2 linked regions of the Terriglobus albidus genome follow. The protein of the gene in region 2 interacts with the protein of the main gene of each other region in a pairwise test. Links are inferred from orthologs where the notes say so. Each region holds a gene or a part of one and is shown on either strand. Other genes may lie near its edges. The genes, in order: aceE and groL.

What was found.
Region 1: the proteins of groL (region 2) and aceE interact in binary tests that used the Escherichia coli proteins (3 or more experiments, as listed by UniProt). The link is inferred for Terriglobus albidus from one-to-one orthologs.

The regions. Positions count from the first base shown.
Region 1 is NZ_CP042806.1:4,256,465-4,259,991, forward strand. What follows is about bases 1-3,209. They hold aceE (pyruvate dehydrogenase (acetyl-transferring), homodimeric type), read left to right. Parts: upstream 1-330; coding sequence 331-3,009; downstream 3,010-3,209. Other genes in these bases: argJ (bifunctional glutamate N-acetyltransferase/amino-acid acetyltransferase ArgJ), read left to right, coding at 1-138; FTW19_RS16915 (hypothetical protein), read left to right, coding at 3,122-3,209. Outside these bases: more of FTW19_RS16915, read left to right, coding at 3,210-3,527. UniProt on the Escherichia coli protein: Component of the pyruvate dehydrogenase (PDH) complex, that catalyzes the overall conversion of pyruvate to acetyl-CoA and CO(2).
Region 2 is NZ_CP042806.1:4,527,498-4,530,763, reverse strand. The notes cover bases 40-2,987. They hold groL (chaperonin GroEL), read right to left. Parts: upstream 2,374-2,987; coding sequence 706-2,373; downstream 40-705. Other genes in these bases: FTW19_RS18040 (co-chaperone GroES), read right to left, coding at 2,471-2,767; FTW19_RS18050 (REP-associated tyrosine transposase), read right to left, coding at 111-542. Outside these bases: FTW19_RS18035 (carboxypeptidase-like regulatory domain-containing protein), read left to right, coding at 2,993-3,266.

The sequences.
Region 1 (3,527 bases), 270 kb from region 2 along the record:
GCCGCAGCGCATGCCGTCATGCTGCAGCGTGAGTACACTATCCGGCTGGATCTCCACGCCGGCCAGGCTGAGACCCGCTTTCTGACCTGCGACCTTACGCACGAGTACGTCAGCATCAACGCCGACTATTCCAGCTAGTATTCCCTCTGTCCGCTCCTGGAAAACCGGGAGCGGGCCCTGATTTTCTCCTCTTCCGGCAAGAACTCCCAAAAGTTCGCACACCCGTGCGGTGATCGCACGGAAACGGTGACGCGCGTATGGGTAACGGTTTATCGTGGTAGGCGGCAGGCTGATATCCGCCCAAACTTCTACTTATAGGGGTGCCCCGTAATGTCCACGAAGCTCGATAACCCTCCGGCGACCGCCAACCCGGATTTCCTGGCTGAAGTCTCCGAGTGGATTGAAGCATTTGACGAGCTCGTCGTCGCCGAAGGCCACGAACCCGCCGCTGAGCTGCTGTCTGCGCTGAAACAGCGCGCTGCCGAAGCCGGCGTGGCCGCTACCGGCGAACTGACGACCCCATATCGCAACACCATCCATGCCCATGATGAGGTTCCTTATCCCGGCGATCGCAATCAGGAGCGCCGCGTCGAGGCCCTGATCCGCTGGAACGCCATGGCCATGGTGCACGGCCAGAACAAGAAGGATGCCGGCATCGGCGGTCATATTTCGACCTACTCGTCGCTGTGCACCCTGCTTGAAGTTGGTTATAACCACTTCTTCCGCGGCAAGTACGGCGACCAGCCCGGCGATTTCATCTACTTCCAGGGCCATGCCTCGCCCGGTGTCTACGCCCGCGCCTTCCTTGAAGGGCGCCTGAGTGAAGACCACCTGAAGAACTTCCGTCACGAGCTCCGTTCTAAGCCCGGCCTGTCGTCCTATCCCCACCCTTGGCTGATGCCGGAATTCTGGAACTTCCCCACCGTTTCCATGGGCATCGGCCCGCTGAATGCGATTTACCAGGCACGCTTCATGCGTTACCTGGAGAACCGAAATCTGATCCAGAAGACCGGCCGCAAGGTCTGGGCCTTCGTCGGCGACGGCGAGTCGGACGAAGTGGATACCCTGGGCGCGATCGGTCTTGCTTCGCGTGAGAAGCTCGACAACCTGATCTTCGTCGTCAACTGCAACCTGCAGCGCCTGGACGGTCCGGTCCGCGGCAACAAGCGCATTATCGACGAGTTGGAAGGCGTCTTCCGTGGCGCCGGCTGGAATGTCATCAAAGTGGTCTGGGGCGCGGACTGGGATGAGCTCTTTGCCCGTGACTACAAGGGCCTGTTGCTCAAACGCATGGAAGAGTGTGTCGACGGCGATTTCCAGACGTTCAAGGCCAAAGGCGGCGCCTACCTTCGTCAGCACTTCTTCGGTAAATATCCGGAGCTTCTGGAGATGGTCGCCGACAAGACGGACGAGCAGCTTGCTCGCCTGCACCGCGGCGGCCACGACCCCGCCAAGATCTTCAACGCCTACAAGCGTGCGACCGAATACACCGGCGGCCCGACCGTCATCCTGGCCAAGACTGTCAAAGGTTATGGCCTGGGAACGACGGAGGCTCGTAACGCCAGCCACCAGGAGAAGAAGCTTACCGACGAGGGGCTGGCGGCATTCGTCAAACGTTTCGACATTCCCGTGTCAGAGCAGACTGCTAAGGATGCCGGTCTCTATCACCCTGGACAGGATGCTCCCGAGATCCAGTACCTGCAGGCTCGCCGTAAAGAACTTGGCGGTTACCTGCCGGTTCGCGAAGTCCCCGCGTTGAACTTCAAGGCGCCGGGGCTCGACTTCTTCAAGGAGTGGATGGCCGGCAGCAAGGGCCGCGAAGTCTCCACCACCATGGGCTTCGTCTCCATGCTCCGCTCTCTGCTCAAGGAGCCGAACTTCGGCAAGTATGTTGTGCCGATCGTTCCTGACGAGGGCCGCACCTTCGGTCTTGAGTCTGTGATCAAGCAGGTCGGCATCTATGCCTGCGAAGGTCAGAAGTACACGCCGCACGATGCCGACATGCTTCTGAGCTATCGCGAAGAGAAGGATGGCCAGATCCTTGAGGAAGGCATCACCGAGGCAGGTTCAATGGCCAGCTTCACCGCTGCGGGAACTGCCTACTCCAACTACGGCATTCCTTCGATCCCGTTCTACATGTACTACTCGATGTTCGGCTTCCAGCGCGTCGGAGACATGGCCTGGGCATTTGCGGATTCTCGCGGAAAAGGCTTCCTGATGGGCGGGACAGCTGGACGCACCACCATGCTGGGCGAAGGCCTGCAGCACCAGGACGGCCACTCGCCTGTACTGGCAAGCACCGTTCCAACCTGCCTGAGCTACGATCCTGCCTTCCTCTTCGAAATGGCAGTCGTCATTCAGGATGGCCTGAAGCGGATGTACGAACAGGGTGAGAACGTCTTCTACTACATCACCATGTACAACGAGGACTACGTTCAGCCTGAGGCGCCGGCGAATCTGGACGTCAACGGTATTCTCAAGGGTCTGTACCTTTACAAGCCTGCTGCCGGTGAAGCGACGGTGCAGCTCTTCGGCTCGGGCACCATCCTGAACGAGGTGGTCAAGGCGCAGCAGATTCTGGCCGACGAGTACAAGATCCAGGCAAGCGTATGGTCCGTCCCCAGCTACACCGAGCTCCGCCGCGACGCACTTGCGATTGAGCGGTGGAATCGCCTGCACCCCGCAGAGCCGGAGAAGAAGCCGTATCTGCTGGAGGCTCTCGGCAACGCTCAGGGGCCGGTCATCGCGGCCTCGGACTACATGAAGGTCATGCCGGATGCTCTGGCTCCGTGGCTCGGCCAGCGTCTGGTCGCGCTCGGTACAGACGGCTTTGGCCGCTCTGACAACCGTGAGTACCTGCGTGCGCACTTCGAGATTGGCGCCAAGGATATCGTCGCAGCCGCGCTCTCCAAGCTGGTTCGCGACGGTAAGGTGAAAGCCAAAACCGCGCTCAAGGCGTTTGCAGACCTCGGCATCAACACCGAGAAGAAGGACGCTGCCCGCGCCTGAGATCCACTATCATCCGTAAAAGCCCGGCTGTCGCCGGGCTTTTGCTTGCCAAGCACAAGCACCATCTTGCTCTTTTGGCGGTGTGTGCTACCTTGCAGAGAAACAGGTCGAAATGTCTGCCGCTACTTTTGAAAACCCACTGATTCCTAATCAGCGTCTCAAGCAGCTCTACAACGCCATGCGCGATCTGCGCTCCGGCAGCAAACGTACACGCGGTCTTGAGGCCGGTATCGCGGCTACAGCGAACCACCTGCGGCCGCAGGACACGATCGCCGCCTCCGCCGCCCTGGCGCCGGCTGTCGGCATCGTGCAACAAAGCAGCGGCAATCTTTTGCCCAGCACGCTGGACGCTGCGCAACAGTTCGCTGCTGTACATGGCGCTGCCTTTGCGAACATGCACTTCACTCCTGGCTTTGTGGCTGTGCTCTATCTGGATAGTGCACTCCCTGCCGGATGTGAAAGGTTCATTGAAATGACTGCGAAGCGCGAGTTACCCGTGCTGTATCTCCAGCTTCCAG
Region 2 (3,266 bases):
TGGAAGAAATTCGATTGACTACTAAACGCAGTTTTTGAGTGGCACATGGTTGTGCTTATTTCGGGTGCCCCACCCTCGCAACGCTAGGGTGGGTTCGATGGTACGAGACTCTAAACGACGAGAGGAACGTTGTAACTCGACCACAGCCACATTTCGGGAAAAGGAACGAGCCCTCGAACGACGGGATTGTTATGCATGTAGTCGAGCTTTTCTCGAATCTTCGCCGTAGTGAGAACGTTGAAGTCGTAATATCGGGGAAGCCAGAATGGTTTTTGCGCACAACGCTTTGCGACTGAGACTTTAAGGGCTTGAATGAAGGTCCCGAGAGCTACTTCTTCTTTGGGAATAGCAATCAGCAGGTGGACATGCTCGGGCATGACGACGTAGCCGATGATTTCAATCCCATATCGTTGGCTGACAGATCGAAGTGATTCCAGGAAGAGATTCTTTGTTTCGGCAGATTCCAGGTATGGACGCCGGCCATCGCAACTGAAGGTCACAAAATGAACCTCAGTTGTATGACGGGCAAGTCCTAATGGCATGAGGAGATTGTAGGTTAACCGCGCTTGTATGCCATCGAACCCACCCTAGCGTTGCGAGGGTGGGGCACCCGTGGTTATCTGAAATTTAAAAGCAGAACGGCCCCGGAAACCGGGGCCGTTCTGTGCCTTTGCGCGAAGCGCGATTCGCCGTCCGCGCAGGAACCTAGTACATGCCGTCCATGCCGCCGCCGTGGCTGTGGCCACCGGCAGCCGGAGCAGCCTTCTCGGGGATCTCGGAGATGAGAGCCTCGGTGGTCAGCAGCAGGCCGCTGATGGAAGCAGCGTTCTGCAGCGCGGTGCGGGTTACCTTGGTCGGGTCGATGACGCCGGCGGCAACCAGGTCCTCGAAAACGCCGGTGGCTGCGTTGTAACCCTGGTTGTCCTTGCCTTCCAGGATCTTGCCGACAACCACTGCGCCCTCTTCGCCGGCGTTGCCGACGATCTGGCGCAGGGGCTCTTCGATAGCGCGACGGATGATGGAGGCGCCGATCTTCTCATCGCCCTCGAGGGTCTTGATCAGAGCGTCGACATCCTTGGCACAGCGAACCAGAGCGACGCCGCCGCCCGGGACGATGCCTTCTTCGACGGCAGCGCGGGTCGCGTGCATGGCGTCCTCAACGCGGGCCTTCTTCTCCTTCATCTCGGTCTCGGTAGCAGCACCGACCTTGATGACGGCAACGCCGCCAACCAGCTTGGCCAGGCGCTCCTGCAGCTTCTCACGGTCGTAGTCGGAGGTGGTCTTCTCAACCTGCGCACGAATCTCGCGCACGCGGCCTTCGATCTCGGTGTCCTTACCGGCGCCGTCGACGATGGTGGTGTTGTCCTTGTCGATGGTCACGCGCTTGGCGGTGCCCAGGTCCTCGAGCTTCACGCTCTCGAGCTTGATGCCGAGGTCTTCGGTGATGGCGCGGCCACCGGTCAGGATGGCGATGTCGCCCAGCATGGCCTTGCGGCGGTCACCGAAGCCAGGCGCCTTGACGGCGGCAACGTTCAGCGTGCCACGCAGCTTGTTGACGACCAGGGTCGCCAGGGCCTCACCGTCGACGTCCTCGGCGATGATGACCAGCGGCTTGCCGGTGCGGGCGATCTGCTCCAGCAGGGGCAGCAGGTCCTTCATCGTGGAGATCTTCTTCTCGTAGATGAGGATGTAGGGGTTCTCGAGAACGGCTTCCATGCGCTCCGCATCGGTGACGAAGTAAGGCGACAGGTAACCGCGGTCGAACTGCATGCCTTCGACGACGTCGAGCTGCGTCTCCATGGTCTTGGACTCTTCCACGGTGATCACGCCATCCTTACCAACCTTCTGCATGGCGGCAGCGATGATGGAGCCGATCTGCGAGTCGGCGTTGGCCGAGATGGTGCCCACCTGAGCGATCATGTCGCCGGAGACCGGCTTCGAGAGCTTGGCCAGGGCGCCGCCCTCAACCGAGCCGTCTTCCTTGCGCTTGCCCACGATGGTCTCGACAGCCTTGTCGATGCCGCGCTTCAGAGCGGTGGGGTTCGCGCCGGCGGCAACGGTCTTCACGCCCTCGCGATAGATGGCCTGCGCCAGAACGGTAGCGGTGGTGGTGCCGTCACCGGCAACGTCCGAGGTCTTCGAGGCGACTTCCTTGACGAGCTGGGCGCCGACGTTCTCGATCGGATCCTTGAGCTCGATCTCTTTGGCAACCGTCACGCCGTCCTTGGTGATGGTTGGGGAGCCGAACTTCTTCTCGATAACAACGTTGCGGCCCTTGGGGCCCAGGGTGACCTTCACTGCGTCGGCCAGCGTGTTCACGCCGCGCAGAATGGCCTGGCGGGAGTCTTCACCGTGCAGGATTTGCTTTGCCATATTTCTTTTCCTCTAGTTCGTTAGCCCGCAGAACGGGCGAGATAGGATTCGTCCATGCCCGACGATTAGGGCAGGGGATACGACTCGGTTGTGAGGCTTACTTGACGATGCCGAGGACTTCTTCCTCGCGCATGATCAGGAACTCTTCTCCGTCGAGCTTGATCTCGGTGCCGGAGTACTTGCCGAAGAGGATCTTGTCGCCCACCTTCACATCGAGCGGGAAAACCTTGCCCTCGTCGTTCGACTTGCCCTTGCCTACTGCGATAACCTCGCCCTGCGAGGGCTTTTCCTTCGCTGAATCGGGGATGATGATGCCGCCGCGCAGAGTCTCGCCCTCTTCTACGCGCTTGACCAGAATGCGGTCATGCAGCGGAGTAAACTTCGTCGATGCCATGTGTGAACTTCTCCTTGGAATGGTTGGTCCGGCGGAATTAGCACTCACGCCTTCCGATTGCTAACGATATGCAAACGGGAAAACGAAGTCAAGCTGTGGAGATTAAATATGAGTGAAACGCGCTCATATTACTTAAGCGCTTTTGCGGGACGCTATCGAACGATATCCTCCCCCGTCCTGTGGTGGCAGAAGTACAATAACGTCAGCTTTTTGAGGGGCTCCAGGATGCGGTGTGCAGGTGTTGTAGCGTTGGCGGCGGTAATGGCGGTTACGGGCGTGAGTGGCGCCCAGGACAACCGTGAAGATCGACATGGGCGTAAGTACAAAGCGCCGCCGGAGACCTCGCGTATTGAAGTTCTGGTGGTAAAGGACTTCAACGGCAAACCGATTCAGAATGCCGCCGTGATCTTCCGTCCTATGGAAGATGGTCAACCGAACGGAAGCTATGAAGTGAAGACCGGACCCGACGGTAAGGCAACGATCGATGTCATTCCGCGAG